DNA from 2 places in the Halalkalibacillus sediminis genome. Region 1 is predicted to be linked to the other one. Evidence: a T-box and tRNA genes for the amino acid it is inferred to sense, from the RefSeq annotation. Region 1 holds a T-box; the other holds one or more tRNA genes.

Region 1 (10,664 bases):
ACGCCTTACTTCGCGCCAGTATTATTTATCTTTTTTCATATTATCCGACCGTTCCTTTTTATCCCGGTCGGATTTATTTGTATTGCTGGCGGTCTGATGTTCGGTATGACATTCGGGTCTATCTATTCTTTTATAGGGGTTACACTCTCTAGTCTTATTTTCTATTTTTTTATCAAACAAATGCCTGACTTATTCGAACGATTCAACCGTATGCGTGAGAAGATTTTCGGGAAGCACCAGGCATTCAATTTGCCGCAAGTAATGCTTTTACGCATCATTCCATTCATTCACTTTCACTTGATCTCATTATGCATCATTGAAATGACACGTAACTTCAAAGAATACGCCAAGGCTTCATTGGTAAGTAACCTCCCTTTGGCTGTGGTATATACTTCGTTTGGTCAATGGTTCCAATCTTTACAAATCGAATACGCTCTCATCCTATTAGCTGCTATTCTGATACTTTTTTATGTCATCCGAAAAAAAGAAATCATCATGAAATGGGAAGATTTTTTTCAACCTGACCTACAAAAATAAATCCGATGTTATAATAGGCGAAGGAGGGTGATTCGATGAAATGGGACGAGCTTTATGAGATGCAAACTGAGTTAGACGAAAAAATTCTTTCTAACATTCCGCAGAATCGTGAGGATGTTATTTCAGAAAAAACGTTGGCGCTCGTCGTTGAAATCAGCGAACTTGCCAACGAAACTAGATGTTTTAAGTATTGGAGTAAGAAAGGACCGAATAAACGCGAAGTCATTCTAGAAGAGTATGTAGATGGTTTTCACTTCATTCTTTCTTTAGGGTTGGACTTTAATTTTCGATTCGATCCTGGCCAGTACTCAAAGAAGTCGTTTACTGATTTGACAGAAGCTTTTCATAACGTATATGAAACGATTTATTCTTTTAAAAATAATCCCACAAGTAAGGGTTATCAGGATATGATGGCGACTTATCTCTCACTTGGTTATATTCTTGACTTTTCTGAACAAAATATTATGAAAGCTTATGCGGAGAAAAACCAAGTAAATCATGAAAGGCAGCATTCAGGATATTAAACTTTTGTGAATTTTCCGTAATAAAGTTATAATATCAATTGTGTAAACGATACCAAAAGGAGGAATTCAAATGGCAAAATTAGATGAAACATTAACGATGCTAAAGGATCTTACAGACGCAAAAGGGATCCCTGGAAATGAAAAAGAACCTCGTGAGGTAATGAAAAAGTACATAGCTCCTCATGCAGATGAGGTGACAACCGATGGTTTGGGAAGTTTAATCGCGAAAAAAGTTGGCGATGCGGATGGACCAAGAGTAATGGTTGCTGGTCACTTGGATGAAGTTGGCTTTATGGTAACTCGAATTGATGATAATGGATTTGTGTATTTTCAGACAGTCGGTGGCTGGTGGAACCAAGTCATGCTTGCTCAGCGTGTGACTCTAATGACACGCAAAGGGGATGTGACTGGGGTAATCGGATCGAAGCCTCCACATATTTTGTCTCCGGAAGCACGTAAGAAACCAGTTGAAATCAAAGATATGTTCATTGATATCGGAGCTTCTAGCAAAGAAGAAGCGGCAGAATTCGGAGTCCGTCCAGGAGATTCTGTTGTTCCTTACTTTGATTTCACGGTGATGAATAATGAAAAATTATTACTAGCAAAAGCATGGGATAACCGTATTGGCTGTGCAATCGCAATCGATGTATTGAAGCAGCTTCAAGGTCAGAGTCACCCTAACACGGTATATGGTGTCGGTACAGTTCAAGAAGAAATCGGATTGCGTGGAGCTCGTACTTCAGCTCATGCGGTGCAACCAGATATCGGTTTCGGTGTTGACGTAGGTATTGCTGGTGATATGCCAGGAGTTGCTGATAAAGATGCAGCAAGTAAGATGGGTGAAGGACCTCAGATCGTCCTTTATGATGCGTCGATGGTTTCTCATAAAGGTGTCCGTGATTTTGTATTAGACGTAGCAGATGAATTAAGCATCCCATATCAATATGAATCGATGCCAGGAGGCGGAACTGATTCAGGTAACATCCACCTGACAGCGAATGGTGTACCTTCGTTATCAATCACTGTTCCAACTCGTTACATCCACTCCCACGCTGCTATGCTACACCGTGATGACTTCGAAAACACTGTTAAATTAGTGGTTGAAGTAATCAAGCGTTTAGACCGTGAAACAGTTGAAAAGTTAACATTTAGCTAAATAATTAAAGCCTTCGGATACTGTTCCGAAGGCTTTTTCCAATAATGGGGTGTACCAAATCTATAACTTTTGAACTTCTTCGTGCAACATGTTTAGCATCTGATCTTTATCTTCTTCAGAAGCTTGCTCCCATATCATTTCAAAAAGCACACCTAAGCCTGGAAGCATCTTTTCTTCACCACTTTGGATCGCATCAATGATTGTTGCCTCAAGTTGTTCTTCGTTATTTCCTGCAACATTACTTCTAATTGCTTGACGTAAATTTAAATCCATTTAAACCACCTCATATGCATTTTGATTCTAGTTTGACCAATTGAAGGAAGACTATGTATGATTAACTTAAAAAAAGACTTTGTTTAAAGTTTGTTGTCGATACAGAAAAATAGCTCGCTTTCCGCGGACAACGCCTCAGCCTCCTCGAAAGCTACGCTTTCTGCGGGGTCTTCAACTGTTGCTTTTCCCGCAGGAGTCTCGCCATTTTTCTAAAACAACGATAAATATCAACAATGAGTATTAACAGAGTCTAAAAAAAGAGTGAGGGACTCCAATGATTGAATCGAATCAAAACCAACATATAAAGCAATGGAAGAAACTTCATAAAAAGAAATATCGAGAAGAAGAGCAACTCTTTTTAGTCGAAGGGTGGCATCTTGTAGAAGAAGCGATGCAGAGCGAGTGGCATGTGGAAAATATCATCCGCACAGAAAATATCGATATTCCTGAACATTGGCGTCACGTGCCAGTCACATTAGTTTCTAAAAAGATATTTTCTGAAATATCACAGACGGAAACACCTCAGGGGATTATCGCGGTTGTTCGACAGAAAGACATGACTGATTTCAACCATGAGAAGCTTCTGTTATTAGACGGTGTACAAGATCCAGGAAACGTTGGAACAATCATTCGTAGTGCCCTGGCTTTCGGAATCGATGCAGTCATTCTTGGTAAAGGTTCAGTAGATCTTTTTAATGAAAAGGTTCTTAGATCAACCCAAGGAGCATTTTTTCATCTACCGGTGGTTCGAGGAGATTTAAATGAATGGGTTACACAACTTCAGACTAAAGATATACCTGTATACGGAAGTGCTTTGGATCGTGAAGCGACGCCTCTATCGGAACTCCACAAAACTGATCGTTTCGCTATTGTGGTAGGAAATGAGGGGAGTGGAATTCAAGATGACATCTTATCTCAAGTCGATCAAAAAGTGTTCATTCCCATCCAAGACGAAAGTGAATCGTTGAATGTGGGAGTAGCTACAAGTATTATGCTGTATCATTTTTCAACGGATTGAAAGGCTTTTTAAACATGTGTGAAAAGAGTGGCATATAATTGTCTAGCTCGAATCACTACGTTTCAATGTAGGCGCTTGAGCCTTTCTAAATAAAAACTTGTCTAACCCAAACGCCCATCAACTAGTCAATTTCAAAGAGGATCAGTCAATAAGTCAACATCCGTTCGCTAACTCACGGTGTTTCCTTTATTTCTGATACTCTTCTCCAATTGATACGTTGATAAGAGGGCGCTTGAGCTTTTCTAAATAAAAACTTGCGCAATACCGGATTTTTTTCTATAATACATTGAGAACAAATGAATCGAAAAAGCTATGAATGAGCCTAGTAAGTTCCTACCAAATCCGTTTGCAGGGAAGAGATACCTTGACTGAAAGTGTCTTTATTCGGATTAGAACTGAATTTCACTCAGGAGCTGGCGCTTGGACCTCTCACAAAGAGTAAAGGTAGCCCGGATAAGATCAATCCGTTATTTGAATGAAGTGGTGCAGTCTCGTGACTGTTCAACCAGGGTGGTAACACGGAATGCAAACTCGTCCCTATTTTATGGGAGGAGTTTTTTTATTTTGTCATATATAAAGGAGGAACAAGTCGTGAAAGAGCGATTACAAGAATTAAAGCAGGAAGCACTTGAGAAAATTCAAGCTGCTGATGACACGAAAGCTCTCCAGGATGTACGCGTTTACTATCTTGGTAAGAAGGGCCAAATTACAGATGTTCTTAAAGGGATGGGTAAACTGTCTAAAGAGGAACGTCCAGTGATTGGTCAACTAGCAAATGAAGTTAGAGACACGCTCACAGAAGCACTTGATTCAAAATCTGAACAACTTGAAAATGAACAAATCGAAAAACAATTGAGGGAAGAAGCGATTGACGTAACACTTCCTGGTAAACCTGTTCAAGCTGGTGGATCGCATCTTTTGATGGATGTTATTCGTGATATCGAAGACCTTTTCACCAGTATGGGGTATGAAGTGGCTGAGGGTCCAGAAGTTGAGACGGATTATTACAACTTTGAAGCTCTAAACCTACCTAAAGGTCACCCGGCAAGAGATATGCAGGATACTTTTTATATTACCGAAGAATTATTAATGCGTACACATACATCACCTGTTCAAGCACGTACGATGAACAGACACGAAGGTCGCGGTCCGGTCAAAATCATTTGTCCTGGAAAAGTTTACCGTCGTGACACGGATGATGCAACACACTCGCACCAGTTCACACAAATTGAAGGACTGTATGTTGATGAAAAAATTCGCATGAGTGACTTAAAAGGGACATTGAATGTGCTAGCGAAGCATCTTTTCGGTGAAGATCGTAAAATCCGCTTGCGTCCAAGTTACTTCCCGTTTACTGAACCTTCTGTCGAGATGGATATTTCATGCAAGGTTTGCGGCGGAGAAGGTTGTTCCGTATGTAAAGGGTCAGGCTGGATTGAAATTCTTGGTGCAGGAATGGTCCATCCGAACGTTCTAGAGATGGCTGGATTCGATCCGGACAAATATACAGGTTTCGCTTTCGGAATGGGGCCTGAACGAATTGCCATGTTGAAATACGGTATTGAAGATATCCGTCATTTCTACACGAATGATGTCCGATTCTTAAAACAATTTCACAGAGTATAAAGGAGGAATGAGACAATGTTAGTATCTTTAAAATGGTTAAATCAATATGTAAAAATTGATGACCTTGATTCAGAAGAATTAGCTGAAAAAATTACGAAAAGTGGAGTAGAAGTCGAACAGGTCATTCCTCCACAACTGGACAACGATCAAATCGTCGTTGGTTATGTTGAAAAATGTGAACAACATCCTAATGCGGACAAATTGAATGTCTGCCAGGTCAATACGGGCGAAGAAACTTCACAAATCATTTGTGGGGCACCTAATGTAGCGGCTGGCCAACATGTCATAGTTGCAAAGCCTGGCGCTCGTTTGCCAGGAGGTATGAAAATCAAGAAAGCTAAGCTACGTGGAGAGCCATCAGAAGGAATGATTTGTTCTCTGCAAGAGCTTGGAATGGATGAAAAGTTCGTCCCTGAGAAGTACCAAGACGGAATATATGTAATTGAAGAAGAGGTTACTCCTGGAGAGCCAGCATGTCCTCTATTGAACCTGGATGACACGGTTATCGAGTTTGAATTAACACCTAACCGCGCGGATTGTTTAAGTATGCTAGGGATGGCATACGAAACTGCTGCAATTTATGATCGTAATATTGAGCTACCAGATACAACTGTGCAGATATCTGAAGAACCATCTAGTGACCATGTTTCAGTTTCAATTGAAGACAAAGAAATGAATCCTTATTACGGAGCATGGATTATTAAGGATATAACAGTACACGATTCACCACTATGGCTTCAAAACCGTTTGATCAGTGCAGGCATCCGTCCAATCAACAATGTTGTCGACGTTACGAACTATGTATTGCTTGAATATGGTCAGCCTTTACACGCGTTTGATTTCGATCGTTTCGGGTCAGATAAAGTGGTCACTCGTGCTGCTAAAGAAGGTGAAACGATTGTGACCCTCGATGGAGAGGAGCGCACGTTGAAAGCTGATCAGCTCGTCATCACTAACGGAGAGAAAGCGCACGCAATCGCTGGAGTAATGGGTGGCGAAGAATCAGAAGTTCAAGAAGACACGAACACAATTTTATTAGAAGCGGCTTATTTCGATCCCCAAACGGTACGCCGTGCTTCAAAAGATCATGGTATACGTAGTGAAGCAAGTGTCCGTTTCGAAAAAGGTCTCGACATCACCCGTGTTAAAGAAGCTGCTATGCGTGCGGTTCAATTACTTGCTGAATTAGGTAGTGGAACAGTACTAGGTGAATCTATGGTAGAAGCTGGTTCAACTGAATGGACCCCTGCCGAAATCAGTTTCAATCATCAAGAGATGGTGGACCGTATCGGTGCAGATATCCCGTTGGACCAGATGAAAAATATTCTAGAACGTTTACGTTTAGAGTATGAAGAGAACGGTGGTAATTTTGTTGTAACTATCCCTGGTCGCCGAAATGAGATGACGATCAAAGAGGATATGGTTGAAGAAATTGCTCGTCTGTATGGTTATGACAATATCCCTTATACGTTGCCGCTTGGAGAGATGAACAAAGGCGGTTTGACTAAACGACAGAAGTTATTAAGAGAAGTACATGAATATATGCAAAAAGCTGGGTTGAATGAAGCTGTAACATACTCGCTGACTACAGAGGATCGCTCGACACGATTTGTAAGTCCAGAAATCAAACAGTTGAATCCTCAACCAGTTGGGCTCGCTATGCCGATGACAGACTTGCATAGTCATTTACGTTTAAGTGCACTACCTGAAATGCTGGCTAGTGTTCAATACAACGTAGCTCGAAATCAATATAATGTCGGCTTATATGAAGTAGGTCCAGTTTACGTACGTTCACTCCAAGATACACAACAACCTGAAGAAAAAGCTAGACTATCTTCAGTAGTGACCGGTCTATGGGAAAATCATGCTTGGCAAGCAGATAAAAAAGCAGTGGACTTCTATGTAATGAAAGGAATCTTGGAAGGATTATTCGACTACTTACTAGAAGAGTCTGTTACTTTCGAGAAAGCTGAACTTGAAGGAATGCATCCAGGTCGAACAGCAGTGATTAAACTAGATGAACGAAACATAGGTTATGTTGGTCAGTTACATCCAACTGTTCAAAAAGAATATGATCTTCAAGAAACTTATGTGTTTGACGTAGATCTTGATGCAGTATTAGAACAGGTTAATGATCATGATTTTTATGAAGCAATCACGAAGTATCCTGCAATCGCACAGGATTTGGCTTTCGTAGTAGATGCTGATTTACCTGCTAAGCAACTAGAGGATGCTATAATGGATAAAGGACAGCCTCATTTGCGTTCAGTTCAAGTGTTTGACGTGTATGAAGGTGAACATATGGAAGAAGGGAAGAAATCAATCGCTTTCAACCTCATGTTCCAGCACCAGGAACGTACACTCAAAGACGAAGAAATCGAGCAAGCACGTGGAGCAATTGTGTCCCACTTAGAAAAAGAATATAACGCTGTATTAAGAGGTTAAAAAGAAAAGCTGAGTGATCGGGTTATGGCCCGAATGCTCAGCTTTTTTCTAAATTTATTTTGTTCATCTACAACTTCTTGGCTTTGTCTGTATTAGCAAAATGAACTTTCGCGATTTTATCTAAGAAAGGTTCTCCTTTAGAATTGATGATTCGCTTAATCTGTTTGTCAACGATGTTTGAGGCACCTTTTTGTAAGTTGAAACCAACCATTCCAGATAGTTTATCCATTTCTTGAACAAAGCGATATCTTGCAAGCATGGAAGCGGCCGCAACACAGGTGGATTTGCTTTCTCCTTTTGTTAAGAAAGTCATTCCTTCAAGTGGTTGCTCGTTCGACGCGCGAATTTTATTATAAAAAATCCCTGGTTCACAAAATTTATCGACGAGAATGCCTTTTGACTCTTGCCCATCTAGTTTTCCAATCACGTGTTTAATTGCTTGATGGTGCATCCATGCTTTCATTCGTACTTGCGACCAATTTTTCTGTTTTAGTGAATTGTATTTTTCATTCGACAATGTAACCGTGCTATAAACGATGTCCGTTTTCAAAATATCTTTGACGATTTTCTTGATCGTATCGTCTTTCATATTTTTCGAATCTTGCACGCCTAATTCACGCAATAATTCTTGTTGCTGTGCAGTTGCAAAAACAGCTCCTACCGTAATTGGACCAAAGTAATCACCTGTTCCTGCTTCATCAGAGCCAATATGATCTTGTGAAAGGAACTTAGGAAGTTCAGGCTCGCCTGATGATTTTTTCTTATTATTAGACTTCACTCCACTTCCCCATAGAGAAGCTTCTTCTTCATGCTGATCCCCTTGGAACATGACTTTTCCAGATGTATAGGCTGTAATTGTCAGCCCGTTTTTTTTAGCAACAAAGGTTGCGTGTGGAGGTTGTTTAGATGAAATGGATGAGTGGTAATGTTTTTTCATTTTGAATATCGTATCTTGATCTACTTTAATGACGGTCTGTCCCATGTCGAACTCCTTTTGAAAAATATTCATATCTATTAATTCTGCCAAAAATCTACCTTAAATGATACAGTACTTCCCTAATACTAGCAAAACGTGTTACTATATGGTTTAGAATACGTGTGAGGAGGCTTTCGAATGTCGCAAAATGGAAAGTCAAAAATCACGGTTGAAATTCATAACCGTAAATATACTGTTGTAGGCGAAGAATCATCCGATCATATCAAAAAGGTAGCAAGTATGGTGGATCAAAAAATGGATGAGATTAGACATGCAAAACCGTCGATCGACTCTGCTCAGCTTGCTGTTTTAACAGCTCTTAATACAATGAACGATTATATGAAACTTAAAGAAGACTATAATCATTTGAAGCAACAACAATCATTCAATCAAAAATCAATGAACAACAATACAAATCAAAAACAGTTTAACTATAAAGATAGGAAAGAGGATCGCAGGTAACATGTTGAATATTATTTTATTAATACTACTTATTTTAGGATTTTTAATCGGGCTTAAACGTGGGTTTATCTTGCAAGTATTTCACTTAGCAGGCTTCATCGTAGCATTTCTTGTGGCCCTCTTGTACTATAGGGATTTAGGAGATCAACTAGAATTATGGATCCCTTTCCCTGCACCATCAGATGGTCATTTCTGGTCTAGCTTTTTCCAGTCAGATGTGATTGAAGGTGCTTTTTATTACGGAATCTCCTTCTTTGCAATATTTTTCACGGTGAAAATATTAATGCAAATCATTGCTAATTTGCTAGACTTTGTAGCACATTTTCCTGTCTTACATAGTGTCAATAATTTGCTTGGAGCAATAGTAGGTTTTATAGAGATGTACTTGATCATTTTTGTCGTTCTATTTGTCCTTTCGTTGGTTCCATCAGGTTTCGTTCAAGACTTTGTAAGTCAGTCATCACTAGCTACATTTATTATTGAACAAACGCCCGTTTTTTCAGAACAATTGAAGGAAAAATGGTTTACAGAGATTGAGAGAAATGCTTAGAGGTTACTCCTATCAGGGTCAACCTCTTTTCTTTGTTTTTTTATAAAAAGACTCTCTTAAAGTTGTTGTTGATTCTAACGAATCACTTATAGGTGGACGCTTTCTGACGAACCGGACGGTCTAATGTCGGTGTTCGATACAGGATGTATTGGGTGTTAGCTGACCTGGGGCACGGCTTCAACTTCCCAAAACTCGTTTTCCACGAGTTTCGCGTGATTTTCAGACCGTGCAATCAATTCCCCCGACGACCTGGATGGTCTAGTGTCGGCATTGGCCACAGGACGTGGCCGTTTATAGCCGGCTAAGAGTCGCCACCTCTAACGATTCGTCAGAACCAGCGAGGCAGAGGAGTCTTTCAAAATCAACTTTGAGTTTTAAAAGTGTCTATAAAAAAGGTGGTCATCGTTTATGGATAAGAAACAAGTGATCAAACATTTGGAAACTATCGCGGTTTATCTGGAGTTAAATGGTGAAAATGCGTTCAAAACTTCTGCCTATCGCAAGGCGGCTCAAGCACTGGAGCGCGATGATCGTTCGCTAGGTGAAATAGATGATTTTTCTTCCATGAATGGAATCGGCAAAGGAACCAATGCTGTTATCTTAGAATTTATTGAAAATGGCGAGACTGAAACCTTGAATGAACTTAAAAAGAAGGTTCCTGAAGGTCTTGTTCCTTTATTGAAAATCCAAGGGCTTGGTGGTAAGAAACTAGCAAAATTATACCAAGAACTAGGTGTTATCGATGAAGCCACTTTACGCAAAGCATGTGAAAATGGTGAAGTTGAGGAGCTAGGCGGCTTTGGAAAAAAATCCGTAGAGAAAATATTGAAGGCATTGGACGATGCAGGAACTCGGCCCGAACGTTTACCGATTGCAGATGTACTACCTGTGGCTGAAGAGATTGAACGAGAATTAGACCAACTAGAAGGTATTGATCGATATTCAGTGGCTGGTAGTCTCAGAAGGTTAAAAGAAACAGCAAAAGACATAGATTTTATCATTGCTACTAAAGAACCTGAACAAGTATCTGAACAATTGACGAAATTATCGAATGTAAAAGAGGTCGTATCTCACGGGGAAACGAAGGTGACAGTTGT
Region 2 (10,664 bases), on a different contig from region 1:
TTTATTTCTTTGACCGGACCAAACAGATTGAACTCGAAAATCGTTATCATAATGAAGAAACGATTCTAGCTGTCATCTTTTTAGACAATTATGAAGAGTTGACCCAAGCGATGGATGACACTTCAAAAAGTCAAATGAACTCAGAAGTGACCTCCATTTTGAATGGTTGGTCAAATGATTATGGAATATATATGAAGCGAATTTCACAAGAACGTTTCTTGGCTGTCATGAGTAAAGAGATTCTGACTCATCTCGAGAAGACGAAATTTGAGATTTTGGATGAAGTCAGAGAATTGATTTCAGATAAAAATGTACCTCTTACATTGAGTATCGGTATTGGTAAAGGCACCGCGGATTTGCCTGAACTTGGTGAATTAGCACAGTCGAGCTTGGACTTAGCTCTTGGGCGCGGTGGTGACCAGGTTGCCATTAAAGATGAAGAGGGGAAAGTTAAATTCTACGGTGGTAAGACGAATCCTATGGAGAAGAGGACTAGAGTCCGTGCTCGAGTCATCTCTCATGCATTAAGAGAGTTAGTGCGTGAAAGTGAAAAAGTCCTGATTATGGGCCACCATACGCCTGATATGGATTCAATCGGAGCTTCTATCGGTATTTTGAAACTAGCTCAACAGAACGATAAAGAAGGTTATGTGGTCTTTGACCCTGATGGAGTCAATACTGGGGTTCAACGCTTAATGGATGCCATTGATGATGACGTATCGATCGCTCAGTGGTTTGTGACTCCAGAACAGTCGATGGATATGGTTACTAAGAATACGCTTGTAGTAGTCGTGGACACTCATAAACCTTCGCTGGTCATGGAAGATCGATTACTCACGAAGACAGAACATGTAGTGGTGATCGACCACCATAGACGTGCTGAAGAATTCATTAATGATCCGACGCTTGTGTACATGGAGCCTTATGCTTCATCAACTGCAGAGCTCGTGACTGAATTGCTTCAGTATCAAGATGGGCCACTTAAATTGAATACACTAGAAGCGACTTCGTTACTAGCAGGAATCACGGTAGATACGAAGTCATTCACCTTGAGAACAGGTTCAAGAACTTTTGATGCAGCTTCTTACTTACGTTCTAAAGGTGCAGATACAGTCCTAGTTCAGCAACTGCTTAAAGAAGATATTGATGTTTACGTCAGAAGAAGTGAATTGATTAAAAATACAACGCAATATACAGAAGGAATTGCCATCGCTAAAGGCGTAGAGGGAGAAACATACGGAGCGATTATTATCGCCCAGGCTGCCGATACTTTACTCACCATGAGTGGAGTCAAAGCTTCTTTCGTTATTTCTGAAAGAAAAGATGGAAAGATCGGTGTGAGTGCACGTTCTCTTGGAGAAGTGAATGTTCAAGTGATCATGGAGAAAATGAACGGGGGCGGCCACTTGACGAATGCGGCTACCCAATTAGAAGATACAACGATTGATCAAGTGGAAGAACAATTAAGAGATATCATTGAGGATTATTTAGAAGGGGGAGACAATTCATGAAAGTAATTTTCACTAAGGACGTTAAAGGTAAAGGGAAAAAAGGCGAAGTGAAGAATGTTTCCGAAGGCTATGCAAGAAACTACTTGCTTAAAAATAATTTAGCTGTCGAAGCTTCTGCAGGGAATATGAAGCAACTAGAGGGCGAACAAAGAAAAAAAGAAGAGGAGAAACAGGCAGAGTTAGATCGAGCAAAAGAACTTAAGAAGGAAATTGAAAATCTGACCGTTCAACTGACAGCGAAATCCGGAAAAGAAGGCCGACTGTTTGGTTCAATCACAAGCAAGCAAATTGCTGAAGAGTTGAAGAAGTCTCATAACATCAAAGTGGACAAGCGGAAAATCGAACTAGATGATCCTATCCGTTCTCTTGGTTATACAGATGTACCAGTAAAAATTCACAACGATGTGATTGCAACAATGAAGGTACATGTAAAAGAAGTTTAATCGTTCCAATCATAAAGGAGGACACGATGTGGCAGAATTTGAAAACGACCGAACCCCACCCCATAATATAGAGGCGGAACAGTCGGTTTTAGGGGCGGTTTTCTTAGAGCCGAACGCAATAGTTTCTGCTTCAGAAATCCTGGAAGCAGATGATTTTTATAGAATCAGTCACCAAAGATTATTCGAGACAATGGTCCGTTTAACAGATAAAGGTGAACCGATCGATCTAGTTACGATCACCACTGAGCTGAGTGATCTTCAAATATTGGATGAAGTAGGCGGGGTTTCTTACCTTACGGATATTGCGAACTCAGTGCCTACTGCAGCTAACATCGAATATTACGCGAGAATCGTCCAAGAAAAATCGATGCTCCGCAGAATCATTTCAGCTGCTACCAATATCGTTACTAACACATATGAAGAGAGTGAAGAGGTAGAAGATGTTTTAGATTATGCTGAGAAGACGATGCTTGATGTCTCTCAAAGTAAAACATCCAGTAAATTCCGTAATATCAAAGACGTCTTGATCAATGTTTACGATAACATTGAACAGCTGCATCACCATGATGAGGATGTAACAGGTGTACCTACAGGATATAAAGATTTAGATCATATTACCTCAGGCTTTCAGAAAAATGATTTGATTATCATTGCAGCCCGACCATCTGTAGGTAAGACGGCATTTGCGTTGAACATCTCTCAGAACGTGGCAGTGAATGCTCAAGAGAACGTAGCCATATTCAGCTTGGAGATGGGTGCAGAACAACTCGTCATGCGTATGCTATGTGCTGAAGGTAACATTGATGCACAAAGACTTAGAACGGGTAGTTTACAGTCAGAAGACTGGGGCAAACTGACGATGGCTATGGGTAGCTTGTCGGACGCTGGTATTTTTATTGATGATACACCAGGTGTAAAAGTGAATGAGATCCGTTCGAAATGCCGCCGTTTGAAACAAGAACAAGGCATTGGCATGGTTATGATCGACTATCTCCAACTAATACAGGGAAGCGGTAATAGTCGGGAAAATAGACAGCAAGAGGTATCAGAAATCTCTCGTCAGTTAAAAGCCCTGGCAAGGGAACTTGAAGTTCCTGTTGTTGCATTGTCTCAGTTGTCCCGTGGTGTGGAACAGAGACAAGATAAACGTCCAATGATGTCAGACTTACGTGAGTCCGGGAGTATCGAGCAGGACGCAGATATCATCGGATTCTTATACCGCGATGACTATTACGATGATGAATCTGAGAATGAGAATATTATCGAGATCATCATAGCTAAACAACGTAATGGACCTATAGGAACAGTAGAATTAGCCTTTGTGAAGGAATATAATAAGTTTGTTGATTTAGACAGGAGATACGGGGAAGCAGATGTACCGCCTGCTTAGCGATGATTGTCTAAGATTAAAGCCCGCTTAAAATAGCGGGTTTTTGTATGGATTTAATAAATTCTAACCAAGTTAAAAATCGTACAAATACATATATTTCTTATATAATGTTCGTTTTTTGCATTGAATAAATGGCTCAAGACTGGTAGTATATGAATGTATTTTGTTAATTGATAACAATGATAGTAAATAGATAGTGAATATATAGGAGGGTCAATCATGACGACCGCTGTAGTAGTTGGTACACAATGGGGAGACGAAGGTAAAGGTAAAATAACTGATTTCCTGGCTAAACAAGCAAAAGTGATTGCTAGATATCAAGGGGGAGACAATGCAGGACATACGATCCAATTCGATGGAGAAACCTATAAACTCCACCTTATTCCATCAGGCATTTTCAACCCAGACAAACTATGTATCTTAGGTAATGGAATGGTGATCAACCCGAAAGCGTTATTAAAAGAAATGGACTATATAAAGGGGCATGACTTGTCCATCGCCCACTTAAGAATCAGTGAAAGAGCTCAAGTAATCATGCCTTATCATATTGAGTTGGATCGTTTACAAGAAGAATCCAAAGGAAAAGATAAACAAATTGGAACGACCAAAAAAGGGATTGGCCCTGCTTATGCTGATAAAGTCAACCGCTTAGGAATTCGTATGGCGGATTTATTAGATGCTTCTGCTTTAAAAGAGAAAGTTACTCAACAAGTAGAAGAGAAAAACCTATGGCTCGAAAAATTGTACGGCGCTCAGCCATTATCCCCAGAGTCTATTTATCAAGATTATCTCGAATATGGCGAGAAGCTTGCTCCTTACATCACAGACACAGCGATGTTGTTAGAAGACTCGATCAACCAGAAAGAACATGTCCTATTTGAAGGGGCACAAGGAGTCATGTTAGATATCGATCATGGGACATATCCGTATGTGACTTCCTCTAATACTTCAGCTGCTGGTGTAGCTGTCGGTAGTGGAATCGGACCTAATAACATAGAGAAAGTCGTTGGAGTCTCTAAAGCTTACACAACTCGTGTGGGAGATGGACCATTCCCAACGGAGTTGAATGATGAAATCGGTGACAGAATAAGAGAAATCGGAAGAGAATACGGTACGACTACTGGAAGAGCCCGCAGAGTAGGGTGGTTTGATGCAGTGGTCGTCAACCACGCGAGACGTACAAGTGGAATGACAGATATCTCATTGAATTCGATTGATGTTTTGACAGGATTAAAGGAAGTCAAAATTTGTGTGGCTTATGAATATAATGGTGAGACATTCAAAGGTTATCCGGCAAGCCTAAATGTATTGAAGGAATGTAAACCAGTATATGAAACATTACCTGGGTGGGAGGAAGACCTTACGGAGGTTCGAACTTTCGAAGACTTGCCTATTAATGCACAGAAATATATTCAGAAAATCGAAGAACTGATCAATATCCCTGTCTCAATCTTTTCTGTAGGTCCAGATCGTGCACAAACAATTGTTCAAAACGAGATATATTAAGTAATCTGAGCAAAACAAAGCTATAGAAACTATATAATTCAGCCTCGAGTTCTATTATGAGCTCGAGGTTTTCTTATGTTTATCAATTCTAAGCAATAACCCATGAATGCCTGACTTTATTATAAAGGGGAATATTCAAAAAAAGCCTTGTCTTTCTATTTTAAATTGTGGTAAGATTAACGCTGTCCGATAAATTAGTTGGTCCGGTAGTTCAGTTGGTTAGAATGCCTGCCTGTCACGCAGGAGGTCGCGGGTTCGAGTCCCGTCCGGACCGCCATTTTTTATTACGGCGAACACACTACAATATTATAATTATTATGGCTCGGTAGCTAAGCGTTAACTTCAGTGAATAACATCAGAGTAGCTTTGCGAGGAGTGAAGGGCGCCACAGAGAAACTTGCAACACGACGAGCACAGGCAATGCAATTTAAGCCCGCTAAGTCTCACTACAATTTTATAATTATTATGGCTCGGTAGCTCAGTCGGTAGAGCAACGGACTGAAAATCCGTGTGTCGGCGGTTCGATTCCGTCCCGAGCCACCATTTCAAAATCACTCAGAATCTATTGTGGATTCTGATTTTTTTATGTAGAAATAACAGTTTATAGCCGCATAAGTGACGATATTAGAAGTGTTTCGACATGGTTTCGTGTTATGTTACAAAGTCGTTACAATTGCCTATAAAATTCAGACTAAAGGACTCAAAAAAGTTACTTTTTACACTAAAATCGCCTTTTCACCCGATAAAATAGGTAATTATTGTAAAATATTATACAAGTTCATTACAAAACTACTAGGATACTTTTCACATCAATAATAAATATGATAGATTATAGGAGTGTCATTAAAAAAATAAAAGAAAAATAGCTAAAAATATAAGGATAGCTCTAAATGGGGGAAAGATTCGTGAGAAATTTGTTGACTCGTTTTAGAGGTGGGCTTAACAAAGCAAAACAGACTTTGAATGGCTCTCTTTTGAAGAAAATAACTATAACTACAAGTGCAGGTGCAATTATTGCTTTTGGTTCGGTTTACGCTGAGTCCCTTGGCACTGATCTAGATAATGTTTACCACGTTTACCTAGATGATAAACATATCGGTACAGTAGAAAGTAAAGAAGAGATTCAAAGTTTTCTTGATCAACACAAAAAAGATGCAGAAGCTAACCATGAAGATATGAAACTAGTTTCTGAAAAAGATATCGATTTTGTAAAAGAAAAAGTTTTCGATACTGTAGATGAATCAGAATCAGTACTTAATACGTTAAATGATTCCATAGAATACCAGGTCGAAGCAATCGAGCTTAAGATGAACGGTCAATCTATTGGTTTTGTAAAAGATTTAGACCAAGCGAACAAAGCTCTGAACCAAATCATCAGTCAATATTTACCTGAGGAGTTGAAAAAAGAATATAACCTACTAAAAGATGTTGACCTTAACGAATCTGTAGAACTTTCAGAGTACCTTCCTTCTGATCTTGCAAAAATGGCTGTAAAAGCTGAGAGCTCAGATGATGAAACGAAGGAAGATGATAAAGAACAAGAAAACGAAACTGTTACACTAAATGATGGTTCTACTGTAATAGACGTATCAATTGAAGATAAAGTTACATTTTCAAAAGAAAAAGTTAATCCAACTCAATTACTTGAAACGGCTCAATTGGTTAAATTGATTGAACGAGGTACAGGTGAAGAGGTACATACCCCTCAACAAGATACTGATTTGAATCAAGTGGCAGGGAATTATGACTTATCAGTTGATGAGTTGGTTGAATTGAACCCTGATATAGAGGAAGAATCAATTGTTCAAGCTGGGCAATCAGTTAAAGTGACTTCTGAAAGCACTCCAATTGATGTAACTTATACTACACAACGAACTGAGGAAGAGTCATTAGATTTCGAGGAAGAAACAAAGAAATCTGATGAGATCTATGTAGGCGAAACAAAAGTTGAACAAGAAGGTTCAAAAGGTAAGAAAGTCATTACTTATGAAGTAGTAACTAAGAACAATGAAGTTCTTGAAGAGAATAAGGTTTCAGAAGAAGTAGTAGAAGAGCCGCAAAATAAAATAATCCTTGAAGGTACGAAGCCACTTCCTTCAGTAGGTTCTGGAAACTTCTCATGGCCTGCAGTCGGTGGTTACATTTCTAGTCACAAGGGACCTCGTTGGGGCTCTTACCATAAAGGAATGGATATTGCCGGAGTAACAAACCGTTCGATCCTAGCTGCAGATACTGGTGTTGTTGTTGAAGCTGGATGGGATAGTGGCGGTTATGGAAATAAAGTCGTCATTAATCATAAAAATGGTTTTACAACTCTATACGCGCATATGAGCTCTCTAAATGTTTCAGTCGGACAGAAAGTACAAAAAGGTGATAAAATCGGTGTAATGGGATCCACAGGTAATTCTACTGGTATTCACTTACACTATGAAATCCGTAAAAATGGATCATTAGTCAATCCAGCAAATTATCACTAAGAAGATAGATTAACCTCTAGCTCTCGCAGCTAGAGGTTTTATTATATCTTTTTTAAGAAAGCGTAAACGCTTTCTTTATCTCAGTTGAAGAGCTCCAACCTCTACGTTTCTAATCGGGCATTTGCGCTTTTCTTAAAATAGTTCACGAGTTCTTTCATCGAATGATAAGACATTTTTACATAATAAAGTTAAAATAGAAGTATTACATCATTTTTTCAATAAGGAAGGTGTCTTATAATGAAATACAAAGTGCTAGTTGTAGACGATGAAAAACCGATTGCAGACATATTACAGTTCAACCTTGAAAAAGAAGGATACGAAGTGATATGCGCCTATGATGGTGATGAAGCTATTCGTTTAACCCATAAGGAAGAGCCAGACCTCATATTATTAGACATCATGCTTCCTGAAAAAGATGGGATGGAAGTTTGTAGAGAAATAAGAAAAGATTATCAAATTCCTATCATCATGATTACAGCGAAAGATTCTGAAATAGACAAAGTGCTGGGTCTTGAATTAGGTGCAGATGATTACGTAACGAAGCCATTCAGTAATCGCGAAGTAGTCGCTAGAGTTAAGGCCAACTTGCGTAGAATCGGTAGCGATGAAGCGAGTGCTGGTGCCTCAGGTACACCAAATATTAAAATAGGAAGACTAGAGATCAACCGTGAAAATTATTCAGTGACTCGTGATGGTGAACCGATCGATTTGACTCACCGTGAGTTTGAGTTGCTTTTATACTTATCGAAACATATTGAACAAGTCATGACTCGTGAACATTTACTAGAAACAGTTTGGGGCTATGATTACTATGGTGATGTGAGAACCGTCGACGTTACCGTACGCAGATTACGCGAAAAAATCGAAGAGAACCCAAGCAACCCTACGTGGATTGTCACTCGGAGAGGAGTCGGCTACTACTTACGTAACCCTGAACAGGAGTAGATTCAATGAGTAAGTTTTGGGGATTTTTCAAATCCATTCAGATAAAATTTATCATCGTATATATTTTGCTCCTATTGATCGCTATTCAAGTGATTGGGGCTTATTTTGTCAATCAATTAGAGGGACAGCTTAGAGATAATTTCAATGAATCGATCAATGAACGGATTCAACTGCTTAGTTACAATTTGGAGCAAGCTTTTTTGACGGAAAGAGGAGAAGAAGCAAGTGAAGATACGCCCACGCTAGAAAACGATGTGCAGTCGATTATATATGATTTCGATTCAGAAGATATCACAGAGATTCAAGTAATCAATAGTAACGGACGAGTATTAGGCACGACGAACCAAGCCGATCTGATTAATGTTGGAAAAAGAACGACAGATCTGGGCATTCAGCGTGCTTTGACCGGTAATAGAGAACAAGATATTTACTATAATCCTCAAAATGGTCACAGAACATGGGTGATATCAGCCCCTATCCAAAATAATGGTCAAGAAACCGTTGGGGCGTTGAATATTGAAGCATCATTAGAAGGAGTCGATGGGCAGCTTGAGGACATCAACCGGATTTTTGCTAATGGTACGCTTCTTGCTATAACGGTCTCAGCTCTGTTAGGGATATTGGTAGCTAGAACCATTACCAAGCCTATTATGGAAATGAGAAGACAAGCGACCGTGATGGCTACTGGTGACTTTTCTAAAAAGGTTAATGTATATGGAAACGATGAGATTGGACAGCTTGCGGTGACGTTCAACGATCTGAACGATCAATTGCAATTAGCCCAAGCAACCACTGAAGGGGAACGGCGAAAACTTAGTCTAGTCCTATCCAATATGACAGATGGAGTCATCGCGACGGACCGTAGTGGCGATATTATCTTGATGAATGAGCCAGCTTCCAAACTGATCGGTAAAGATTATATCGAGGTGCAAGGTAAACCGATTCTGGACATACTAGGTATTAATGATAACGTTTCTGACTTATTTGAGGTGCGGGAAGCGAACAGCATCATCATTGATTACTCAGAAGAGGACGAGCAATTATTGCTGAAGGCGAACTTCTCTGTCATCCAAGATGAAAACAATGAGATGAATGGTTTCATTACAGTAATCAGTGATGTCACCGAGCAAGAGAAGGTGGAGCGCGAACGCCGAGAATTCGTGGCAAACGTTTCACACGAACTGAGAACGCCTCTGACGACTATGAAGAGTTATTTAGAAACGTTAACTGAAGGTGACACGTGGAAAGATGAGACGATCGCACCTAAGTTCTTGAATGTCACTCAAACGGAAACCGAGCGAATGATCCGATTAGTAAATGACCTTCTTCAGTTATCGAAAATGGATAATAAAGATTACCGATTGAATAAAGAACGCGTGGAATATATCCACTTCATCAATCATATCGTCGATCGCTTTGAGATGAATCTAAAAGAAGGATTGTCTATCGAAAGATATTTACCGAAAGGGGAATGTTATGTCTGGATTGACTCTGATAAGTTGACCCAGGTGTTGGATAACATTATTTCCAATGCGATAAAGTACTCTCCTGAAGGCGGTAAGATTAATGTAGAAGTCATTCAAGAAAACCATCGCCTGTTAACGCAGGTTTCTGATGAAGGTGTGGGTATTCCAGAAGACAATGTAGAAAAGATCTTCGACCGATTCTACCGAGTCGATAAAGCAAGATCCCGTCAGTTAGGTGGAACGGGTCTTGGTTTGGCGATCTCTAAAGAAATGATTGAAGCACATGATGGTAAAATATGGGCTAAGAGTAAAGAAAACAAAGGTACGACGATTACCTTCAGTTTACCGTTGATGCGTAAGAAGCGGGGGTCTAATTAGTGAATATAGAATATATAAAATCTGGTATTCTAACGATTCTAGTAGGGATGAGTTTATTACTTACTCTAGCTCTATGGACCTATCAACCCGCACATGAAAGTTTGAATGACACGAATTACATTGATGAGACAGTGATCGATGGTGAGGAAAAGACATTGACATCTTTACTCCAACCCTCTGAAATCATTGCGCATGATGGGAACAGCCATTCAAGTTTAGACGACCGAGAAGACGAACTAAGACTATTTGAAGAAATTAGAACGTGGCAAGTGACCCAAACGAACCCAGAGCCGCAGGTGAGGAATAGACAGCTTGCTATAGAGAATAGTTATACGGAAAATATTGAGATAAGATTTCCACTGGAAGTGCCAGAATCTTTTATCACACAGATGTTTTCTCTAGTAGATACTGACAGTACCTGGGATCAAACGTTTAATCGAATGTTTCTCTTCCTCTCTCAAAGTGAACAAACAGTGATTGTGAAATTCGTCTCTGATGAGCATGGTGAACAAATTACAGGTCAGATCGAGTCACGCAGTGCATTTGAT

What was found. A T-box is a leader RNA that pairs with one kind of tRNA and senses whether it is charged. The one in region 1 lies ahead of pheS (phenylalanine--tRNA ligase subunit alpha), so its partner is inferred to be a tRNA-Phe.
Region 2: it has a tRNA-Phe gene. The T-box ahead of pheS (phenylalanine--tRNA ligase subunit alpha) is inferred to sense a tRNA for this amino acid. The anticodon was not compared.

The regions. Positions count from the first base shown of each region.
Region 1 is NZ_PJNH01000001.1:1,070,337-1,081,000, reverse strand. It holds gene CEY16_RS05760 (TVP38/TMEM64 family protein) at 1-537, shown strand, start outside; gene CEY16_RS05755 (dUTP diphosphatase) at 573-1,061, shown strand; gene CEY16_RS05750 (M42 family metallopeptidase) at 1,132-2,217, shown strand; gene sspI (small acid-soluble spore protein SspI) at 2,278-2,490, opposite strand; gene CEY16_RS05740 (TrmH family RNA methyltransferase) at 2,765-3,508, shown strand; T-box leader at 3,812-4,050, shown strand; gene pheS (phenylalanine--tRNA ligase subunit alpha) at 4,100-5,134, shown strand; gene pheT (phenylalanine--tRNA ligase subunit beta) at 5,150-7,579, shown strand; gene rnhC (ribonuclease HIII) at 7,647-8,606, opposite strand; gene zapA (cell division protein ZapA) at 8,694-9,017, shown strand; gene CEY16_RS05715 (CvpA family protein) at 9,019-9,567, shown strand; gene polX (DNA polymerase/3'-5' exonuclease PolX) at 9,976-10,664, shown strand, end outside.
Region 2 is NZ_PJNH01000003.1:411,480-422,143, reverse strand. It holds gene CEY16_RS11850 (DHH family phosphoesterase) at 1-1,511, shown strand, start outside; gene rplI (50S ribosomal protein L9) at 1,508-1,954, shown strand; gene dnaB (replicative DNA helicase) at 1,983-3,344, shown strand; gene CEY16_RS11835 (adenylosuccinate synthase) at 3,564-4,850, shown strand; tRNA gene CEY16_RS11830 (tRNA-Asp) at 5,051-5,127, shown strand; tRNA gene CEY16_RS11825 (tRNA-Phe) at 5,318-5,393, shown strand; gene CEY16_RS11820 (peptidoglycan DD-metalloendopeptidase family protein) at 5,756-7,327, shown strand; gene yycF (response regulator YycF) at 7,565-8,272, shown strand; gene walK (cell wall metabolism sensor histidine kinase WalK) at 8,278-10,116, shown strand; gene CEY16_RS11805 (YycH family regulatory protein) at 10,116-10,664, shown strand, end outside.